Regions from separate parts of the Sphingopyxis sp. PAMC25046 genome, predicted to be linked through region 2. Evidence: riboswitches for the same ligand, from Rfam matches in the RefSeq annotation. Region 2 holds a riboswitch; the other holds the start of a gene.

Region 1 (11,444 bases), 1.0 Mb from region 2:
GTGCGATAGACCGAGAGGTTGAATGCGACGTTGCGCCCCTTGTATTTGAGGCCCGCCTCGAAATTGTCGGCGCTTTCATCCTCGAACTCGAACGCGCCGGGCTTCGCGACGGTGGTAGAGGTCGGCAGCGAGTTCGATCGGATGTCGAAGCCGCCCGCCTTGGTGCCCTTGGCATAGGAGGCGTAGAGCATCAGATCGTCGGTCGCGTCATACTGGACGTTGACCATCGGGTTGAAGCTGTCTTCGCTGATCTTGCCCGAGATGCTGTGTGCTTCGATATTGAGAGCGCGGAACACCGCCGCGACGACCGGCGCGGGGGCGGTGCTGAGCGGCCCCTGCACGATCGCGAGGCTGCGGCTGCCCGTCTTCTTCTCATGGTTGAAGCGCGCGCCCGCGGTGATACGAAGCCGGTCGGTGACCGACAACTCGCCCTGGGCAAAGCCCGAAATCAGGTCGGACTTCTGCGCATAATCACGATCGTTTCTGGTATCGCCGAGTGCGCTGAAGGGGGCGCCCAGCGCGAGGAAGGTCGGGTTGAACAGGGTGAAGTCCTGCACGTCGAGTTTCGCATGCTGGTAATAGACCCCCGCGATATAGTTGAACGCCTCACCGCCCGGCGATGCAAGCCGCAGTTCCTGGCTGAACTGGCGATAATCCTCGCGCAAGTTCGTCCCGTCGAGGAAGCTGATCCCCGAGAAATCGACGTCGACGATCTCGCGTGTCTTGTAATCGAGCAGCGACGAAACCGAGGTCAGCGTGTGGTCGCCAAGTTCGAGATCGGCGTTGAGCGTCGCGCCGAATACCTTGTTCCGGCTTTCATAGCCATTGTCCTCGCGGACGAAGTCGGGGTCGGTGCTGACGAAGAAGGGGCCCTGGAAAACGGTGTTGTAGTTGCCTACGGCGCCGAACACGTCGCGCGGCTGGCCCTTCATTTCGAAGTCGGCATATTCGAGCTTGAGCTCGGCGGCGAACGGCCCGCCCTTGTCGAATTCGAGCTTGCCGCGGAAATAATATTCGTCGACGTTCGGCTCGTCGCGGTCGAGTTCCTGATTATAGAAATAGCCGTCCATCGAACGGTGATAGCCGACGACGCGCGCCTCGATCCCGTCGCTCAGCGGTCCCGAGAGCACGCCGGTGAGCTGTACTTCCTTGTGGTTGAATTCATAGAGGCCGCTGACCGAGCCTTCGAACTCGTCGGTCGGGCTGCGCGTCGTGATGTTGACCGCGCCCGCGATCGCATTTTTGCCGAACAGCGTCGGCTGCGGCCCGCGCAGCACCTCGACGCGCTCCATGTCGACGAGCGGCAGGCGCGAGAGCTGGTCGCGGCCGTAATAGACGCCGTCGACGAACATCGCGACCGATTGTTCGAAACCCTTGTTGTCGCCCGACGCGATACCGCGGATCGCGATGCGGTTGGCGATCGCGGTCTGGGTGATCTTGAGGTTCGGGACCGACGACGAAATCTGTTCGAGGTTGGTCTGGCCGTAATTTTCGACCTGCTTGCCGCTGACCGCCGAGATCGAGATCGGCACGTCCGACAGGCCTTCGGCGCGCTTTTGCGCGGTGACGATGATTTCCTCAAGCCCGCCCTGATCGTCCCCGGGTGCCGTGTCCTGCGCAAGGGCGATTCCGGGGGTTGCAAGCGCGGTCGCGGCGAACAGCACGGCAAAGCTGGTCTTCATAATCTCTCTCCCTCCCACAATCGTCGGGTTTTCCCCGCGATGTTTTTCTGGCCTTGCGACTCTTATCGTCTTTAAGTATCGTTATGCAAGTCAGATAATTTGAGAGAGGATGAAGAGTGCCGAAACACGGCCTTCCGCCAGCACTGACGCGGGGTTTGCGCCTGCCGGCGATCGCCGCGCCGATGTTCCTCGTCTCGGGTCCCGAGATGGTCATCGCGGCATCTCGTTCGGGCGTGATCGGCAGCTTCCCCGCCCCCAATGCGCGGACGTCGGCGGACCTCGAGAATTGGGTCAGCCGGATCGACGCGGCGCTGTCGAACGACCCCGATGCCGCGCCCTGGGCGGTCAATCTCGTCGTTCATCCGTCGAACAGCCGTTTGCCCGAAGACCTCACCTGCGTCATGCGCCACAAGGTGCCGCTCGTCATCACCGCGCTCGGTAGCCCGGCGCGCGTGGTCGAGGAAATCCATAGCTATGGTGGTCTCGTTTTTGCCGACGTCAATTCGGTGGGCTTCGCGCGCAAGGCCGCGGCGGCCGGGGTAGACGGGCTCGTGCTCGTCGCTGCCGGCGCAGGCGGGCACACCGGCGCGACCGCGGGCTTCGCCTTCGTCGAAGAAGTGCGGCAGTTCTGGGACGGGCCGCTCGTGCTCGGCGGAGCAATTTCGACCGGCCATGCGGTGCGCGCCGCCGAAATTCTCGGCGCCGATCTCGCCTATCTCGGTACCTCGCTGATCGCCTGCGCGGAGAGCATGGCGGTGCAGCCCTACAAGGATATGGTCGTCGCGGCGGGCGCCGAGGACATCGTGCCTTCAAAGGGCATCACTGGTGTGACCGCCAACTGGCTGAAATCGAGCTTGATCGCCGCGGGTTACGACCCGACGAACATGCCCGAGGACAAGCGTCCCAATTTCTCGGATGCGCAGGACGACGCGAAGGCGTGGAAGAATGTCTGGTCCGCCGGACAAGGCGTCGGCGCGGTGCGCGCGGTCGAACCCGTCGCGACCATCGTCGATCGCCTTGTGAAAGAATATGATGCCGCCGCCGCAAGGCCGCGCTTTGCACCTGCCGAAGGAGCCCTCGCATGACCGCCCAGATCGTCGATACGATCACCACCACGATCCAGCCGAACGACCACCCCTATATGAAGGGCGCGTGGCGCCCGACCTATAATGAGTGGAACGCGACCTTCGCCAATGGCGATGCCGAGGTGATCGGCGATATCCCGACCGATATCGACGGCGTCTATGTGCGCACCGGCGAAAACCAGATCCACGAGCCGATCGGCCGCTATCACCCGTTCGACGGCGACGGCTTCATCCATGCGATTTCGTTCAAGGATGGCCGCGCCAGCTATCGCAGCCGTTTCGTGCGCACCAAGGGGTTCGAGGCCGAGAAGGAAGCCGGCCGCTCGCTGTGGGCGGGGTTGATGGAGCCGCCGCACAAGTCGACACGCCACGGCTGGGGGGCGCAGGAGTGGCTCAAGGATTCAAGCTCGACCGACGTTGCGATCCACGCGGGGAAGATCATCTCGACCTTCTATCAGTGCGGCGAAGCGTACCGGCTCGATCCCTTCACGCTCGAACAGTTCGGCACCGAAAGCTGGGTGCCGCTCGACGGCATTTCGGCGCATTGCAAGGTCGACCTTGCGACCGGAGAATTGATGTTTTTCAATTACTCAAAACACGCACCTTATATGCATTACGGCGTCGTCGGCGCCGACAACAAGCTCAAGCACTATATCCCCGTGCCGCTCGCCGGCCCGCGCCTGCCGCACGATATGGCGTTCACCGAAAATTACACGATCCTCAACGACATGCCGCTCTATTGGAACGAGGAATTGCTCGAAAAGAACCTTCACGTCGTGCAGTTCCATCCCGACCAGAAGACGCGCTTCGCGATCATCCCGCGCCACGGCCAGCCCGAGGACATCCGCTGGTTCGAAGCCGAACCCACCTATACGCTGCATTGGCTGAACGCGTGGGAGGAAGGCGACGAGATCATCCTCGACGGCTATTATCAGGAAGAGCCGATGCCGAAATCCTATCCGAACGCGCCCGAGGGGCTCGAACGGATGATGGCGTATCTCGATCAGGGCCTGCTCAAGCCGCGGCTGCATCGCTGGCGTTTCAACCTCAAGACCGGCGAGACCAAAGAGGAGCGGCTCGACGACCGCGACCTTGAATTCGGCATGTTCAACCATCGCTATGCGGGCAAGCCCTATCGCTACGCGTACAGCGCGATCCCCGAGCCCGGCTGGTTCCTGTTCCGCGGGCTCGTGAAGCACGACCTGAATGCCGGAACGAGCGAGGCCTACGAATTCGGCCCCGGCCGCTTCGGCAGCGAAGCGCCGTTCGCGCCGCGCATCGATGCGAAGGACGAGGACGACGGCTATCTCGTCTCCTTCATCGCCGACCTCGAAACCGACACGTCCGAATGCGTGCTGATCGACGCGAAGAATGTCGCCGCGGGGCCGGTTTGCCGGATCATCCTGCCCGAACGCATCTGTTCGGGCACGCACACCGTCTGGGCGAGCGGCGACGATATCGGCATGGGCGCAAACAGCGTGCTGGCCGCCTGAGATGATCGCCGCACGAGAGGACAAACGGCGACAGCACCGGGAAAGCGGCTGGTGGGGCGACAAGACCTTTGCCGACCTGTTCGCGACCAATGCGACGGCGCATCCGGAGCGGCTCGCGCTGGTCGATGCGCCGAACCGCGGCGACTTCGCTTTCGGCGAACCACAGCGGCTGAATTATGCCCAACTGGCGGCCGAGATCGACCGGCTCGCGGGCGCGCTCGTCAATGCGGGGATCGGCAAGGACGATGTGCTGCTGGTCCAGCTTCCGAACATCAGCGAGTTCGTCGCGTTCTATTTCGCCGCGGCTAAGATCGGCGCGATCGTCAGCCCGGCGGCGGTGCAATATCGCAGCCATGAACTGAAGGGCATGATCGGCGTCGTCGAGCCCAAGGCGTTTGTTTGCGCGACGCTGGTGAAGGGCTGCGACCATGTCGGCGTCGCGCAGCCACTGCTCGACGGCATCGCGCTCATGACTTTCGGTCCCAATCCACCTTCAGGAGCGCTCGACCTGTCGACCGCCGAGGGTGCCCCCGACGCCCTCGCCGCGCATGCCGCCGCCAACCCCGTCGATGCCGACGACATCTTCACCATCTGCTGGACCTCGGGCACCACCGGCGTGCCCAAAGGCGTGCCGCGCAGCCACAATCACTGGATCGCGGTCGCAGGCGCGGGGTATGAGGCGATGAAGGTCGGGCCGGGCGACATACTGCTCAACCCCTTCCCGCTGATCAACATGGCGAGCATCGGCGGCATCACCATGTGCTGGCTGACGAGCGCGGGGACGATGGTGCTGCACCACCCCTTCGATCCTGGCATCTACCTCAAGCAGATCGCGACCGAGCGCCCGAGCCTGACGATCGCGCCGCCCGCGGTACTCAACATGCTGCTGCAGAATGAGGCACTACTCGCCTCCGTCGACCTCTCCAGCCTGCGCGTCATCGCCTCGGGATCGGCGCCGCTCGCGCCCGCGATGGTGCGCGGTTTCCAGGAAAAGCTCGGCATCATCATCGTCAACGTCTTCGGGTCGAACGAGGGGATGAGCTTCATCACCGGCGAGGGCGAAATGCCCGACCCCGACAAGCGCGCCAGCCTGTTCCCGCGCCGTGGCACCTATCAGTGCCCCTATGGCGAGGGCCGCGCGCCCAACATCGAAAGCCGGCTCGTCCCGCCCGGCGGCGGCGATCCGATCGAGGCGGACGGCGTCTCGGGCGAATTGCAGATCCGCGGACCGACCGTATTCGAGGGCTATCACAACGCGCCCGAACGCACCGCCGAAGCCTTCACCGACGATGGCTGGTTCCGCACCGGCGACCTGTTCGAAATTGCCGAGGGCGGCGATTTCTACCGCTTCGTCGGACGCTGCAAGGATCTGATCATCCGCGGCGGTGTGAATATCTCGCCCGAAGAGGTCGACCAGCTGCTCGGCGGCCATCCGTTGCTGGCCGAAGCGTGCGTCTTCTCGCTCCCCGACCCGATGATGGGAGAGCGCATCGGCCTTGCCTATGTCCCACGCGGCGCGGACGATGTCGGGATCGGCGAGGTCGCCGACTATCTGCGCGGCCACGACCTCGCGGTGTTCAAACTTCCCGAGCGCCTGTTCCGCTTCGACGCCCTGCCGCGCAACGTCACCAACAAAGTGATGCGCAGCGAAGTGCGCGAAATGGCGCTCGCCACTCTCGAAAAGGAAGCCTGACATGGCGAAAGACGTCTTCATCCTCGGCGGCGCGCAGAGCGATTTCTCGCGCAACCTCGAACGCGAGGGCGGTGGCCTGTTCGAGCTGTTCCGCGGCGTTGCCGAAGCGGCGTTCGTGGCGACGGGGATCGAACCCAACGAGGTCGAGACCGCGCATGTCGGCAATTTCGTCGGCGAGCTGTTCGCTGGTCAAGGCCAGCTCGGCGGCTTCTTCGGCCATGTCCACCCCGACCTTGCGGGCATTCCGGCGTCGCGGCACGAGGCGGCCTGTGCGTCGGGCAGCATTGCCATCCTCGCTGCTGCCGCCGAGATCGAGGCCGAACGCTATGGTCTCGCGCTCGTGCTCGGCATCGAGCTGATGCGCAACGTTCCCGGGCAGCGCGCCGCCGAATATCTCGGCGCTGCCGCCTGGGCGGGACGCGAGGCGCAGGAGGCGCGTTACCTGTGGCCGTACATGTTCGCGCGCGTCGCTGAGGAATATGAGGAACGCTTCGGGCTCGACCGCGCGCATCTGCGCGGGATTTCGGCGAACAATTTCGCCAATGCCAAGAAGAACCCATATTCGCAGACGCGCGGCTGGGCGATTACCGACGATCATCTCGGTGAGAATGACGAGGTCAATCCGTTGATCGAGGGGAGTTTGCGCAAGTCCGATTGCGGGCAGGTTACCGACGGGGCGGCTGCGATCTTTCTCGCCTCGGCGGAAGTTGCCGAACGTTACGCGCAGCGTCGGGGGATCTCGATCGACTCGATTCCGCGGATCAAGGGATGGGGGCATGCGACCGCGCCGCTGCTCTATTCGGCCAAGGTCCAGGAAAGTCGCGGACAAGACTTTGTTTTTCCAAGCGTTCGCAAGGCGATGATGGATGCGCTGCGGCGCGCAGAGATGCCCGACATCTACGCCTGCGACGGGGTCGAGGTGCATGACTGTTTTTCGATCACCGAATATATGGCGATCGATCATTTCGGGATCACCAAACCGGGCGAAAGCTGGCGCGCGGTCGAGGACGGGACGATTGCGCTTGGCGGAAAACTGCCGGTCAATCCGTCGGGCGGCTTGATCGGACTGGGGCATCCCGTAGGTGCCACCGGGGTCCGGATGTTGCTCGACGGATGGCGCCAGGTCACTGGCAATGCGGGCGATTATCAGGTCGGGGGTGCCCGCAACTTCGCGACCTTCAACGTCGGCGGTAGCGCGACGACCGCAGTCAGCTTCGTCGTCGGCACCTGATTTGGCCGACGTCTATATCTACGACGCGGTGCGGACACCGCGCGGCAAGGCGCGGCCAGATGGCGGGCTTGCCGGGCTGAGCCCACAGGAACTCGTGCGTCAGCAGGCGGCGGCGCTCGCCGCTCGTTGCGGCGATATTGCGTCGGCGCCTGACGCGCTGCTGCTCGGCTGCGTCACGCAGAGCGGCGCCCAAGGGGGGCATATCGCGATGCTGGCGAAGCTACAGGCGAGGCTTCCCGACGCGACAGCAGCGCACAGCATCAACAATTATTGCGCGTCGGGGCTGTCGGCGATCGGACAGGCGGTGGCGAAGGTAGGCACTGGCGAAGTAACGCATATCCTTGCGGGCGGCGTCGAATCGATGAGCGCCAGCCCGTTTTTGAGCGACCGCGCGGGTTTCTATGCCAACGACGAATTGCCGCCGCGCGCGCGCTTCGTGCCGCCGGTGCTCGGCGCCGACCGGCTGGCGCATGCCGAGGGGATCGCGCGCGCCGACCTCGATGCCGTCGCGCTTGCCTCGCAGCAAAAAGCGGCTGCGGCCGAAAATGACGCCGCGCTGCAAGCCTCGCGGATCGCGACCGGGGCGCTGACGGGCGAGGAATGTATCCGGCCACAAACGAGCGCGGAATCGCTCGCCGCCGCACCTGCCGCCTTTGGCGAATTGCAGGCGCAATATGCGGGCGCGCTCGAAGGCGCGACCTTCGAACCGCTGCACAGCATCGCGCACGCGCCGCCGATCTGCGACGGCGCGGGGCTGGCGCTGGTCGGCGGCGAAGGCCTCGGCATCGCGCCGCGCGCGCGCGTCATTGCCTTTGCCGAGAGCGGCGGCGACCCCGCCGCCTCGTTGACAGCGGGGTTCGCGGCGATGGACAAGGTGCTGACGCGCGCCGGGCTGACGCTGGGCGACATGGACCGGATCGAGTTCATGGAAGCCTTTGCCGTCACGATCGCCAAATTTCTGCGCGACCGCGACGCCGATCCGGCGCGGGTCAACGTCAGCGGCGGGCATCTGGCCAAGGGGCATCCGATGGGGGCGAGCGGCGCGATCCTGACCTCGACCCTGCTCGACGCGCTCGACGCGTGCGAGGGCCGCTACGGGCTGGTCGTGCTGACCGGTGCGATGGGGGTCGGCGCGGCGATGATCGTCGAACGCCAATAGCCATTGCCAAAAAGCGCGGCTGCGCTATGGGCGGCGCGTGCGGGGCTTGCCCCGCGCATGATCGCGCCGGTGCCCGGAAGGGCTTAAAATGGGAACGCGGTGAAGGGGTTCGTCCTGAACCCCCGAAGCCGAGGCTGTCCCTGCAACTGTAAGCGGCGAGCGAGATGCACCGGTCCGGTTCTGCGGATCAGCCACTGGGGTCACCTGGGAAGGCGTGCATCGAGCCCTGACCCGCGAGCCAGGAGACCTGCCGGCGTGGGTCGCTCAATGCCAAGGCCCAGGGAAAGGCCGCGGCACGGAGGTTTCCGTCGAGCGACAACCAGGCGGCCGGAGCCGCCTCGGTGACGGGGTCGCAGGCCATGACGCCACTTGCGCCGCCGACATCGGTCGATCGCGCGCGCGTATCGGCAGGCTCCGCCTTCGTTGTCGGCGTGCGGGGCCCCTACCCATGTTGAAATTTGCGATCATTTCCCTGTTGGCTTTGACCGCGGCATCGCCGGCTTTCGCTGAAACCACCGACAGCGACCGCGACGATATCGTCGTCACCGCGTCGGGGATCGAGCAGCCGCGCGACGAGGTCGGTCAGGCGATCACGATCATCGACGCCGACACGATCGAAAAGCGCCAGACGGTCGATATCGTCGACCTGCTCGCGACGACGCCGGGCGTCCGCTTCAATCGCAGCGGTAGCACCGGTTCGGTCGCGGGCATCTCGCTGCGCGGTGCTGAAACGACGCAAACCCTCGTGCTGATCGATGGGGTGAAGGTCAACGACCCGAGCGGCATCGGCGACGGATATGATTTCGGCCATCTGCTGACCGGCAACATCGACCGGATCGAAGTGCTGCGCGGATCGAACTCGGTCGCGCACGGCAGCCAGGCGATCGGCGGTGTCGTCAGCCTGATGACCGCGACGCCCGCCGAGGGCCTCGCCGCCAATGCCTCGGCCGAATATGGTTATAGCGATACGGTGGGTGCCAAGGCCGATGTATCCGGCACCGCCGGGGCGATTTCGGGCGGGATCGGTGGCGCTTATTTCCGCACCGACGGCATTTCGTCGGCGGCGGTCGGCACCGAGAAGGACGGATACAAGAATTTCGCGGGCAACGCGCGGCTGAAGGTCGCGTTCAGCGACGCGCTGAGCCTTGACCTGCGCGGCTATTATATCAACGCCGACCTTGATTATGACAGCTTCTTCGGTGCGCCTGCCGACAGCGCCGACGTCGCCAAGCTCGACCAATATGTCGGTTATGCGGGACTGAACCTAGGCCTGTTCGACGGCCATTTCACCAGCCGCGCGGCGGTGACGTGGATGCGCAACGACCGCGATTATTATTTCGTGCGCGGGACGGCGCCCGATTACGGTTATTCGGGCACAAATTTGCGGTTCGAATATCAGGGTGTCGTGACGCCGGTACAGCAGGCCAAGCTGATCTTCGGTTACGAGCACGAACGCCCCGATTATGATTTCTTCGGCTTTGGATCGACCGATAGCCAGAAGGCCAATATCGACAGCGTCTATGCGCTGGGGATCGTCCAGCCCTTCACCGGCCTGTCGCTGTCGGGCGGCGTCCGTCACGACGACCACAGCCAGTTCGGCGGTGCGACGACGTTCGGCGCCAATGCCAATTACTCGCCGAATGCTGGCGCAACCAATGTCCGGCTGAGCTATGGCGAGGGGTTCAAGGCACCGTCGCTGTACCAGCTTTACGATGCGTTCAGCGGCAATAGCGCGCTGCGCCCCGAACGCTCGAAAAGCTATGATATCGGCATCGACCAGAATCTGGCCGACGGCCGCGCGCTGATCTCGCTGACCGCGTTCCTGCGCAACACCGACGACCAGATCAATTACGACAATGCGACCTTCAAATATGGCAACATCGATCGCACGCGCGCCAAGGGGGTCGAGGCGACGCTGGCGCTGAAGCCCGTCGATGCGCTGAACGTCACCGCATCCTACAGCTATATCGACGCGCGCGACCGGTCGGGACGCCCCGCGTTCGACGGCAGGCGCCTGCCGCGCCGCGCCGCGCATGCGGTCAGCCTGTCGGCCGATTATGACTGGTCGTTCGGCCTGTCGACCGGCGCGACGCTGACGATGGTCGGCGACAGTTTCGACGATTTCGCCAACAATGTGCCGCTCGACGGCTATGCGCTCGCGGGTATTCGCGCCTCCTTCCCCGTGGGCGGCCATTTCGAGATTTACGGCCGCGTCGACAATCTGTTCGACGCCGATTATGCGACCGCGTTCAATTACGCCACCTATGGCCGCGCGGCCTATGGCGGTGTGCGGGCGCGCTTCTGATGAAAGCGCGCACCGACGCCGAACATGCGGCCAAGATGAAGAAGATTCAGGCGGCGCAGAACAGGAAGGTCGCGACGAAGACGGTCGAAAAGGGGCTGGTGATCGTCCACACCGGCCCCGGCAAGGGCAAGACCTCGGCCGCGCTCGGCATGGCGGTGCGCGCGATCGGCCACGACATGAAGGTCGGCGTGGTGCAATTCGTAAAGGGCGCGATGGCAACCGGCGAGAAAGCGGTATTCGACCGCTTCCCCGAGCTGATCGAATTCAAGCCGATGGGCGAAGGCTTTACCTGGGACACGCAGGACCGCACGCGCGACATCGCGGTCGCGCGCGAAGCGTGGGACGAGGTCAAGCGCATGATCGCCGACCCGAGCTACAAGATGGTGATCGCCGACGAGCTCAACATCGTGCTGCGGTACGACTATCTGCCGGTGGACGAGGTGCTGGAGGCGCTGGGTACGAAACCGCATATGACGCATGTGATCATCACCGGGCGGAATGCCCCGCAGCAATTGATCGACGCCGCCGACCTCGTCACCGAGATGGCGCAGGTGAAGCATCCGTTCCGCGAGCAGAATGTGAAGGCGCAGAAAGGGATCGAGTTCTAATGCGACGTCGCGCGCTTGCGGCGGCAGCGGTGCTGGTCGGCGGCGCTGGACTGCTATGGGCGACTTCCCCCGCGCCGCGCGTCAAGGCGCCCGCCGTTCCGCAGCGCATCGTGTCGATCAACCTGTGCGCCGACCAGCTCGTCCTCGCGCTCGCCGACCGGGGGCAGATCGCCGGGCTCACGAAAAAT
Region 2 (11,444 bases):
ATCTCGCGATAACCGTCGTCGAACAGCGCGGGATCGCCGCGGAACTTGTTGATCAGGAAACCGCGGATCATCGCCGCATCTTCGGCCTCGATCACCGCGCGCGTGCCGACGATCGACGCGATCACCCCGCCGCGGTCGATATCGCCGATCAGCACCACGGGCACGTCGGCGGCGCGCGCGAAGCCCATGTTCGCGATGTCGCCGGTGCGCAAATTGATCTCGGCGGGCGATCCCGCGCCCTCGACGATCACGATGTCGCACTGGCCGCGCAGCCGGTCATAGCTTTCGAGCACCTCGGTCATCAGCGCGCCGCGCGCTTCGCGGAAATTGCCGCTGCCCAGCGTGCCGCGCACACGGCCATGAACGATCAGCTGCGAGGTGCGGTCGGCCTGCGGTTTCAGCAGCACCGGGTTCATGTCGCTGTGCGGTTCGACGCGACACGCCATGGCCTGGAGCGCCTGCGCGCGCCCGATCTCGCCGCCGTCGGTCGTGACCGCGGCATTGTTCGACATATTCTGCGGCTTGAAGGGGCGGACGGTCAGGCCGCGAAGGGTGAGTGCGCGGCAGAGCGCGGCGACCAGCACCGACTTGCCGACGTCGGACCCGGTGCCTTGCAGCATCAGCGCAGCCATGCCGCGCCTCCCGCGATCAACCACAGCAGCAGGCAGGCGCGCAGATAAACGGCGAGCGCACGGTCGACCGCCGCGCCGCTCGCTTCGCCTGTCCCGTCGCCGATCCATGATTTGCCCTGCATCACCCCGTCATAGGCGATCGGACCCGCGAGCCGAAGCCCCAGCGCGCCCGCCATCGCCGCCTCGGGCCAGCCCGCGTTGGGCGAGGCGTGTTTGCGCGCGTCGCGCTGCAATATGCGCCATCCGCCGCCGCCCGCGAGGCAGATCAGCACGCCCGCCAGCCGCGCCGGAATCCAGTTTGCGAGATCGTCGAGCCGCGCCGCCGCCCACCCGAACGCGCGCCAGCGCTCCTCGCGGTGGCCGATCAAACTGTCGGCGGTGTTCACCGCCTTATACGCCCACACCCCCGGCAGGCCGAGCAGCAGAAGCCAGAACAGCGGCGCGGCGACGCCGTCGCAAAAGCTTTCGGCGAGGCTCTCGATCGCGGCGCGCGACACCCCGGCTTCATCGAGCGTGGCGGTGTCGCGGCCGACGATCATGCTCACGGCGCTGCGCGCACCGATGAGGTCGCCCGCGTCGATCCGCTCGCCGACCGCGCGGACATGATCGAACAGGCTGCGCTGCGCGAGCGCGGGCCAGGCGAGGATCGCGACGCCGATCCAGCCCCAGCCGCTCAAGGTGGAAAGCAGCAGATGCTGGAGTCCGAGGCCAAGGCCGCCGGCGACGAGCAGCAGGAGGACAAGCGTTAGAACGCCCAGCGCGCGCCGCCTCGCAAAGCCAGACGCGGCCCGGTTCCACCGAGCCTCGCAGCCGGCGATGATGCGCGCGAACAGCCCCACCGGATGGCCGACGCGGCGATACAGCGCACCCGGCCAGCCGAACGCCGCGTCGAGCGCGAGCGCGGTGAGCGCGACGGGCTCAGCCATGACCAAGCGCCGCATCGAGCCGCGCCAGCGCTTCGGCATCGGCGGGCAGCCCGATGCGCAGCCAGCGCGGCTCGTCGGCGAAGGGGCGGGTCAGGATCGCACGCCGGGCAAGCCGCTCGAACAGCGCGCGGCCGTCATCGGTTTCGATCAGGCGAAACAGCGGGCAGGCGCCCGCCGCGCGATAGCCATGCCGTGCCAACGCCGCATCGAGTGCGATCGCCTCGGCGGGGAGGCGCTGCCGCGTCGCTTCGATCCAGCCGGCATCGGCATAGGCGGCGGTGCCGATCGCGATCGCCGCTTCGGATAGCGGCCATGCGCCCAGCCGCGCGCGCAGCGCAGCGACGATCGCCTGCGGCGCCAGAACGAAGCCAAGCCGCACCCCCGCGAGGCCGAAAAATTTGCCGAAGGATCGAAAGACGATCAGCTTTCGATCGTCGGCGACCGACGCTGCGACGCTCAGCGCCGGATCGGCGTCGGCAAAGGCTTCGTCAACGAGCAGCCAGCCGACGCCGCGTTCGAGCCATCCGAGCAGGGCATCGGGGGCAAGGGCGCGCCCGTCGGGGTTGTTCGGATTGGCGAGGATCAGGTTTCCGGTTGCGCCCGGCGCCACATCCCAGCGGGTTTCCGCGCTGCCCGCGATCATCGCGCCATGGGTGCGATACCCCGGCGCGATGTGGGCGGTATCGCCGCCGATCAGTGCCCCGACCAGGCGTAGTCCGATCTCGCTGCCCGGCACCGCGCAGACATGGCGTGGATCGACGCCGAAATAGTCCGCCGCGACGGCTTCAAGCCGCGCGAGATGCTCGGGCTCGGGCAATCGCCGCCAGTCGAACGCCATCCCCGCGGCGCCCGGCCAGGGATGCGGGTTGATCCCCGTCGACAGGTCGATCCAGTCGCCTTCGCCGAATTCGCGCTTCGCGGCCTCGATGCCCCCGCCGTGCCAGGTCCATGGATCGCTCACGCAACATGCGCCCACAGCAGTGCGGCGGCGAGGAGCAGGCTTTCGCCGATCTCGATCCCCGCGCCATGCCCGTCGCCCGAAATCCCGCCGATCCGGCGCAGCAGCCACCAGCCCCAGACAAGGAAGATCAACGGCGCGGCGAGCAGGGAGGGCGACACCCACGCCGCCGCCAACAGCAACCCGCCCCAGCCCGCGAAATCAACCGGGCGCACCGCGTTGCGGAAACGCGAGCCCAATCCGGCATGCAGGTCGGGCAGCGCGCGCGACCAGACCAGCGGTCCGATTCGCGCCGCGAAGGGGACGAGCAGGGCGGCGACGAACGCCTCGCGTTCGAACAGCGCGTGGAGCAGCACCAGCTTGGCGATCAGTTGCAAAACGATCGCGACAACCGCGAAGCTCCCGACATGCGGATCCCCGAGGACCGCGATCAGCCGGTCGCGGTCCTTGTGCGCCGCGCCGCTCGCATCGGCGATGTCGCCGAGCCCGTCGAGGTGGAGAGCGCCGGTGACCGCGACCCAGACGATCAGCGCCGCAAGCGCGCCGGTCCACGGATCGATCCGCGCCCCCGCCCAGCCCGCGCCCGCGACGATCACGCCGACGATCAGCCCGACCGCTGGAAACCAGCGCATCGACGCGGCAAATTCCTCGCCCGACACCGCGACGCGCGGCGTCGGCAGGCGCGTCAGGAACTGGATCGCGACGATCAGCCCCTTCATGGCCGCAGCCCCACGATTTGCGCGCTCGGGCGTTCGCCGGGCCAGACACGCAGCGACAGCAGCGCCGCATAGGGCAGGTCGAACGCCCAGAGCCGGCGCTGGTCGAAACTGCAGAGGACATGCAAGGCCGCGCGCATCGCGCCGCCGTGCGTGACGACCAGCGCCGGCACCGGCGCGAGGTCGGCGATCGCGGCGGCAATGCGTGCCACCAGCGCCGACCAGCGCTCGCCCCCCGGCGGTGGGTTCGCGTCGGGGTCATCGACGAAGCGGCCAAAGGCACCGACGTCGACGGCGTTCACCGCCATACCGTCCCAGTCACCGAAATCGAGCTCGCGCCAGCGCCGATCGGAGGTGAGCGGCAGGTCGACCGCCGACCCGATTGCCTCTCCTGCCGCGCGGCATCGCCAAAGGTCCGAAGCGACCAGGCATTCGATGCCCAAGCCCTTCGCTTGCGCAACACACGCCGCGATTCCCGCTTCGGTCGGTGCCCCGTCGGTGCGTCCCATCAGCAGCCCCGGCGTTTCGGGCGCGCCGTGGCGCAGCAAATGGAGCGCGAAGCCGGTCACAGCGAGGCCGAGACCGCCGCCTCGGCAAAGGTCGCCATCCGGTCGTGCGCGGCGAGCGCGCTGCGCACGATATTCGCGGCGACCGCCGCGCCGCTGCCTTCGCCCAGCCGCATATCGAGCGACAGCAAAGGGTCGAGCCCGAGCAATGCCAGCAGGCGCTTGTGCCCCGGCTCCGACGAACAATGGCCCGCGATGCAATGGTTCACGATCGCGGGGTTCTCCGCCGCCAGCGGCGCGATCGCCGAAGTGCAGATAAAGCCGTCGAGCAGCACCGGCACGCCGAGCTGGCGCGCACGCACGATGGCGCCCGCGATTGCCACGATCTCGCGCCCGCCGACGCGGCGCAGCGTTTCGAACGCCGAACGCGGCGCCTCGGCATGGAAGGCGAGCGCGCTCTCGATCACCTGAATCTTGCGCGCGACGCCGTGCCCGTCGACCCCGGTCCCCGGGCCGGCCCATCCCGCCACCTCGCCCGCGAAGCTGCGCGCGCAAAGCGCGGCGGCGGCGGTCGAATTGCCGATCCCCATCTCGCCGAGCACGAGCAGATCGAGATCGGGCTCGACCGCCGCCGCGCCGCGGTTCAGCGCGTCGAGGCATTCGTCCTCGCGCATCGCCGGTGCGACGGTGAAATCGGCGGTCGGCCGGTCGAGGTCGAGCGCGACGATGGCCAGCTCGAGCCCCGCCGCCTCCGACAAGGCGTTGATGGCCGCGCCGCCGCTGGCGAAATTGGCGACCATCTGCGCGGTGACGTTCGGCGGAAAGGCGCTGACACCGTGCACGGTGACGCCGTGATTGCCCGCGAAGATCGCGGCGCGCGCACGCTCGATCCGCGGCCGCGCCCGGCCCTGCCAGCCGGCGAAAAAGATCGCGAGATCCTCGAGCCGGCCGAGCGATCCCGCCGGCTTGGTGAGTTCGGCCTGCCGCAACCGCGCATTGGCGGCGGCACCGGTGTCGGGTTCGCGAAGGTCGGCAAGCGCGGCCTCGAAGGCCTCGACAGAAACGAAACTGGTCATTCGGCGACAAATCCTGGCGGCGGGGTGCGGGTGATGAAATGGCCCTTTATGCCTTCGGGCCACAGCGAATAGGCGACGCGGCCATGCGCGCTCGCCGCATAATGGACGGCATAGTCGAGGATCGCGCGTGCCGATTCCGCGTCCCCCCGAAAGCGGCCGAGCACATAGCCGACCTTGTCGGGCGCGCGCAGGTGTACGGTGCAATGATCCTGGCAGGCAAAGAGGCACGCCATCTCCTGCACCGCAATCCCGGCATAGCGCGGCTCGGTATCCTTGAGCCGCTTCAGCGCCGCGACGAGCCGCGCGCCGCCGCGCATGCCTGCGGCATCGACCTGGGCCTCGCGGCTGTGGCGGCAGGTGTTGCACACCACCACCGCGGGCCCGGGGTCGACGCGCGTCAGCATCAGGCGGTCGCCGCTTGCGGCGGCGTCGGAACGCCCGCCGCGACGAGCGCGCGATAAAGCGCGTAAAGCCCGATCAGGATCGCGGCGTTCCTTACGAACTGCTCGGCAAGGAGGTCGGGCGCCATCACCGAATGCAATCCGCCGAGGACCAGCGCCCAGCCGAGGATGATCGCCTTGAACGCGGTGAAACCCGCCGCATAGGCGACGCTGAGCCGCGCCGCGACCGTTCGGTATTTTAGCGCGCCGAGCGCGGCATAGCTCGCCAGCGCCGATCCGAGCGCCGCGGTGGCGAGCCCGGCGCCCCACGCCAGCGTGCTGCCGTCGCGCGGATAACCGAGCAGGAGGAAGCCGACGATCTGGCTCGCCGCCCAGGCGAGCAGCATCAGCGCGAGCCCGTCGCGGCGGCGCATATGCACCGCCGCGAGCGCCGCGAGCGAGGGGAAGGGCGTCGCGCAGCCGAGCGCGAGCGTCGTCGCCGTGCTTGCCGCGGTGAGCAGCGCGACCCAAAGCGTCGAAGCGCCGCGGCCGGACAGCGCCGCCATCAGAAGCGCCCCCTGATGCCGGCATAGATGCTGCGGCCGAGCGAGCCGTAGCGGTAGGCGGTCATATATTGCTCGTCGAAGATATTTTCGGCGCGCGCGAACAGCTTCACTTCGTCGGACAGCGCAACTTCGGCGCGCAGGTCGACGAGCATATAATCGTCGAGCCGCTGCGCATTGCTCGCATTGTCATAGCTCTTGCCCGACCAGCGCAGCGCGGCGCCGAGTTCGAACCCCGCACCGAAGGCATAGCTTGCAGACGCATTGGCGCTGTGGCGCGGACGCCGCGGCAGCCGGTTGCCGAAATTGGTGCTGCCTTCCGACCGGTCTTCGGCGACGATCCAGCTGTAATTGCCATCGAGCGTCAGCCCGCCCAGCGTCAACGCCGCGGCGCCCTCGATGCCATGCGCCTCGCTGCGCGCGACGTTGAGATAATAGCCGAAACGCGACACCGGCGGATTGCTGCCGGGCAACGTGCACAGCGGATCGGTCGTCGGCGGGGAGCAGCCGTTATAAATGATCTGGTTCTTCGTCGTGCGCTCGAACCAGGTCGCGCCGACCACCAGCCTGTCGCCAAGCAGATGCTGCTCGATTCCCGCTTCCCAGCCATGCGCTTCCTCGGGGGCGAGCCCGACATTCCCATATTCGCTGAACAGCTGGTAGAGGCCGGGCGCCTTGAACCCCTCGCCATAGCTCGCGCGCAGCACCGTTCCGGTCGGCAGGCGCCAGACGCCGCCCGCCGCGAACAAGGTCTGCCCGCCATAGCGATTATGATCGTCATAACGGACGCCGCCGTTCAGCGTCAGCCCGTCCACCGGTTCGACGCTGAGCTGGCCGTAAGCGCTGGTGATCTCTGCCTTGCCGCGCACGAAGTCGGGAATCGGCGTGGCGAGCGACGCCGAAGGCGAGCGGCTGCGGAAGCTCGAGCGCTCATTCTCCACCCCGAAGATCGCGGTGATCCGGTCGCTGACGTCGAAACTGCCCTGATATTCCCAGCGCCGGTTCTCGCCGTCGGCCTCGAAGCTGCGCGGACGCGCGCGGTCGGGGTTGAAATTGTCGCGGTTGGTGTCGGTATAGGTGTAGGCGATCCGGTTGCGGAAGCGCCCGCCGACGAGGTCGAAATTCAGCCCCGCATAGCCGACGAATTCCTTGTTGAGCCCATAGTCGTTGCTGTCGGTGTTGAAGCCGTCGAATTCGACGCGGCCGCTCGAATAATATCCGCGCACTTCGGCGCTGAGATTGTCGGCGAGCGCGAGTTCGGCGCGGCCCGAGACATTGCTGTTGCGATAGCCGTCGCGTTCGACCCCGCCGAACGCCTTGGCGTGCGACGAAATGCCGTCGGTGGTAAAGCGCTGGCCGCCCAGGCGCCAGCTCAGCGGACCGGTGCGCCCGCCGATCGCGGCACGCGCGCTCACCGTCTGGCGCGATCCGGCTTCGAGGTCGAAGCTGCCTTCGAGTGCCTTCTCGGGCGATGCGGTGACGATATTGATCACGCCGCCGATGGCCTGGCTTCCCCACAGGATCGACTGCGGCCCGCGCAGCACCTCGATCCGGTCGATGTCGCCCGCGAGCAGATTGGCGAAGTTGAAGCCGCCGCCGGTCGACGACGGATCGTTGAGCTTCACTCCGTCGATCACCGTTACCGTGTGCTCGGATTCGGCGCCGCGGATGCGGAGCGAGGTCGCGGTGCCGTAGCCGCCGTTACGCGAGATGCTGATGCCCGGGGTGCGGAGCAGCAATTCGGTGACGCCGATATCCTGCGCGCGGTCGATCGCGTCCTTGTCTAGTACCGCGACCGACGACGGAATCTCGTCCAGTGTCAGCGGCGCGCGTGTTGCGGTGACGACGATGCTGTCGGCGTCGGCGGCGACGGCATGCGCCGCTTCGTCGGCGGACGCGGTGGAGGAAGCCGCGACGGCGGCGAGACAGATCGAACTTCGGTAAATAACTTTGAACATTGGACAAACCCATCGACAATGCCGCCCATGCGCGCGGCCGATGGCTCGTCCCTCGGGGACGCACGACATCGCCCGCGCACCTGCGCAGCCAGCTTTGTCGTCATGCGGGTTCACCCCCGTCCGCCCGGCACACCCTGTCCGCGCGAAAGACGACGGCGACGGGCAGGTCTCCTGGCTTGCGGGTCAGCGCCGGTCGGCCGCCTTCTCGGGACCGGGGTCCCAATGGCAAATGGCCGATGGCTCGCCGCGTACAGTTGCAGGGGCAGCCGGGGTTTTCCCGTTCCCTCTTAGTCCCCGTCGCCGGGGAACCTGTCGCTTGCCGCGGCCGTTAGCCCGGTTCGGGGGCGGCGGTCAATCGCCGTCTGGAGAGAGTTTTCCGTCGCGGGGGCGACGATCTTTAAAACAGCCCCGGCAATTCGCGCTGCGCCGCGCTCGGGCGGTCGGGCACCAGCATTGTCGGCGGGGCCGCTACGGCAAAACGGCGATCGCTCGACGCCGTGCGGGCGCTCGCGTCGGCGATTCGCGTCGTGCAGGCGTTGCCGGCGAGGAAGTCGATCGCGGCGCGGACCGACGCCTCGCGCGGGTCGCCGAGCGGGAAGCCCAGATCGTCGTTCGCGGCGCAGCTGTTCGCGATCTTCGGCGCCAGCCCGTCATAATAGTCGCTCTGGCCGCTTGCGTTGCCGGTGGCGAAGGCGACGACGCGTATCCGGTCGTCGCACTCGGCCTTGTCGAGCGCGATCTGGCCGACCGGCTTGCCATAGGTGTTGCTGCCGACCAGCGTCATATTGGTACCGAGATAGGGCAGCATCGAATTGATCACCAGCTCGCTCGCCGAGGCGGTCGACCCGGTGCCGATGAAGGCGATCCGCGTTGGCGCGATCGATTGCGCGCCGGGCGCAAAGCGATGCTCGTCGTCCTCGGCGGACTTGCTTGGGCGGAAACGCGTCTGCGAAAAAAGCTGGCCGGCGCGTCCAGCACCCATCAGGTCGCCCATCAGATTGGCGGTCGAAACGAGACCGCCGCCATTATAGCGGAAATCGATGATGATATCGGTGACGCCCTGCGTGCGGAAATCGGCGAAGGCGGCGCCGAGCTGGTTGTTGGCCGACGAGATGAAGGTCCGCAGGTTGAGATAGCCGTAGTTGCGGCCGCCTTCGCTGATGATCTTGGCACCATAGCGGTCCGAAACCGGGTCGAGCGAATAGTCGGCCTTGGCGACGGTGACGTCGCGCGTACCCGCCGCGTCGGTGATGCGCAGCACGCGGCTCACCCCCGGGTCGTTCGGGCCGAGCGCGTCGGTAAGCCCCTGTGTTCCCTCGGCGGCGACGATGCTCGCGACGGTGCGCACATTGCCGCTGTTCGTGCCGATCCCGACGATCGCGGTGCCGCGGTCGATTCCCGCCGCAAAGGCTGGCGCGCCTTCATAGGCTTCGGCGATGACGATGCGCTGATTGATCGCGTCATACCCCATCAGCACGCCGAATCCCGCACTCGAACCGCTGGCAAAGAAAGCATTCTCCTCGGCGATCGAGGTGATGTAGGTGAAGAAACGGTCCTTGTTCAGCGCGCGCGCCGGCGCGACCAGCGCATCGATATAGGATTGCACATCGCTATAGGCGCCGGGGTTGGCGCTCGCGACGTCGCCCGGGAACAGATACCATTCGTCGATCACCGCCTTGGCAAAGGACTGGCGCGAGGCGAGCGCGCAATTGGGCGTCGGGGTCGGGGTGGGGCTTGGCGTCGGGGTGACCGTGACCGGGCCGCTGCCCAATGTTCCGCCGTCGCCGCCGCCGCACGACGCCAGCATCAAAGCCGCGAGCGTTAGCGCCGCTACCGGCCGCCTCGACTTGCCCATCGCTATTCTCCCCGGTTCGACCCATCGACCTTTATTCGGCGTCCGCCTCGCTGCCATCTTGCCGGCCCTTGAACCCTTGCGCGATAACATAGAGTTCGGGCGACCCCTTGCGGCTGGCGGGCGGCTTGGCGTGTTTTACCGTTGAAAAGTGTCGCTTTAGTAAAGTCAACAATTCGCGGTCGGCGCCGCCTGCGAACACTTTCGCGACGAACGTCCCGCCGGGCAGCAAATTTTGCACCGCGAAATCGGCAGCGGTTTCCGCAAGGCCGATCGTGCGCAGATGGTCGGTCTGCGGATGGCCGACGGTATTTGCCGCCATGTCCGAAATCACGAGGTCGGGGGCGCTGCCGAGCGCCTCGATCAGTGCATCGGGCGCCGCATCGTCCATGAAATCCATCTCGAGGATTTCGACCCCCTCGATCGGTTCGCAAGCAAGCAGGTCGATCCCCGCAACGCGCGCGCGCGGATTCGCCTTGCGCACAACCTGCGACCAGCCGCCCGGCGTGATGCCCAGATCGACGACCGCGCGCGATTTCTTGAGGAAACCGAATTTCTCGTCGAGCTCGATCAGCTTGTACGCGGCGCGCGAGCGATAGCCTTCGGCCTGCGCGCGGCGCACATAGGGGTCGTTCAATTGTCGTTGCAGCCAGCGCGTCGACGACACGCTGCGCTTCTTCGCGGTCTTGACCCGCACATGCAGTCCGCCGCGCCCGCCACCTTTGCCGCCGCTGCCGCTCATTTGCGATACTCGCGGCGCGTGACCGGAATGTCGCGGCCCTGCATCGCCAGCGTGCGCAGGATGCCTTCGCGGATGCCGCGGTCGGCGACGCCGACGCGCGCGGCGGGCCACAGGTCGATGATGCTCTCGAGGATCGCGCAGCCCGCGACGACCAGGTCGGCGCGCTCGCGCCCGATGCACGCGATCTCGGCGCGGTCGGCGATGCTCGCGTCGGCAAGGCGGCGGCTGATGTCGCGCATCGCGTCGGCGGGCACGACGAGCCCGTCGACCGCACGCCGGTCGTAACGCGGCAGATCGAGGAAGACGCTGGCGAGCGTCGTCACCGTGCCGCTGGTGCCGAGCAGGCGCAGCGGCTCGCCGGCGAAGCGTTCGGCGCGCGCGGCAAAGGGGGCAAAGGCCTCGCGCGTCACTTGGCGCATATGCGCATAGGCGGCCTGCCGGCCCGCAAGGCTGTCTTCGGGCAGCGGCGCGTGCTCGGTCAGCGACACGACGCCCCACGGCACGCTGATCCAGTCATGGATTTTGACGTCATGCTCGGCGACCTCGACGTGCATCAGCTCGGTCGATCCGCCGCCGATGTCGAAGATCAGCGCCGGGCCCTCGCCGGGTTCCATCAGATTGTGGCAGCCGAGCACCGCAAGGCGCGCTTCCTCGGCGGCCGAGATGATGTCGAGAACGATTCCCGTCTCGCGCCGGACGCGCTCGGCCAGTTCCGCGCCGTTGCTCGCGCGGCGGCACGCCTCGGTCGCGACCGCGCGCGACAGCGAGACGTGGCGGCGGCGCAGCTTGTCGGCGCAGATCGCCAGCGCCGCGACGGTGCGGTCCATCGCCGCGTCGCTGATCCGGCCGGTGCCGTGCAACCCTTCGCCCAGCCGCACGATGCGCGAAAAGGCGTCGATGACGACAAGCTCGCCGTCCTGCGGTCTCGCGATCAGCAATCTGCAATTGTTGGTGCCAAGGTCGATCGCGGCATAGCTGCGCGGGCGCGCGATCGGCACGGGGCGCTCGGCGCCGCCCGCTTTTCGTCCCTTACCCGCCGGACCGGGCCGCGGCGGTCGCCGCGATGGCGCTGCCATTTGCCGCATGGCTATTGTACCTGTTCTACTCACGCGCCCGCAAAACCGCGAACGTGCAC

What was found. Region 2 has a riboswitch for cobalamin ahead of E5675_RS02165 (TonB-dependent receptor). Riboswitches for the same ligand answer to the same signal wherever they lie in the genome.
Region 1: another riboswitch for cobalamin. It lies ahead of E5675_RS06850 (TonB-dependent receptor); the one in region 2 lies ahead of E5675_RS02165 (TonB-dependent receptor).

Annotation. Positions count from the first base shown of each region.
Region 1 is NZ_CP039250.1:1,478,645-1,490,088, reverse strand. It holds gene E5675_RS06880 (TonB-dependent receptor) at 1-1,682, opposite strand, end outside; gene E5675_RS06875 (nitronate monooxygenase) at 1,799-2,767, shown strand; gene E5675_RS06870 (carotenoid oxygenase family protein) at 2,764-4,260, shown strand; gene E5675_RS06865 (class I adenylate-forming enzyme family protein) at 4,262-5,953, shown strand; gene E5675_RS06860 (acetyl-CoA acetyltransferase) at 5,955-7,184, shown strand; gene E5675_RS06855 (acetyl-CoA C-acyltransferase) at 7,186-8,343, shown strand; cobalamin riboswitch at 8,394-8,613, shown strand; gene E5675_RS06850 (TonB-dependent receptor) at 8,792-10,648, shown strand; gene cobO (cob(I)yrinic acid a,c-diamide adenosyltransferase) at 10,648-11,256, shown strand; gene E5675_RS06840 (ABC transporter substrate-binding protein) at 11,256-11,444, shown strand, end outside.
Region 2 is NZ_CP039250.1:470,066-481,509, forward strand. It holds gene E5675_RS02125 (cobyric acid synthase) at 1-632, opposite strand, end outside; gene cbiB (adenosylcobinamide-phosphate synthase CbiB) at 620-1,558, opposite strand; gene E5675_RS02135 (threonine-phosphate decarboxylase) at 1,551-2,519, opposite strand; gene E5675_RS02140 (adenosylcobinamide-GDP ribazoletransferase) at 2,516-3,235, opposite strand; gene E5675_RS02145 (histidine phosphatase family protein) at 3,232-3,801, opposite strand; gene cobT (nicotinate-nucleotide--dimethylbenzimidazole phosphoribosyltransferase) at 3,798-4,814, opposite strand; gene E5675_RS02155 (DUF1636 domain-containing protein) at 4,811-5,218, opposite strand; gene E5675_RS02160 (hypothetical protein) at 5,218-5,760, opposite strand; gene E5675_RS02165 (TonB-dependent receptor) at 5,760-7,715, opposite strand; cobalamin riboswitch at 7,859-8,043, opposite strand; gene E5675_RS02170 (S41 family peptidase) at 8,113-9,570, opposite strand; gene E5675_RS02175 (RlmE family RNA methyltransferase) at 9,602-10,309, opposite strand; gene E5675_RS02180 (Ppx/GppA phosphatase family protein) at 10,306-11,394, opposite strand.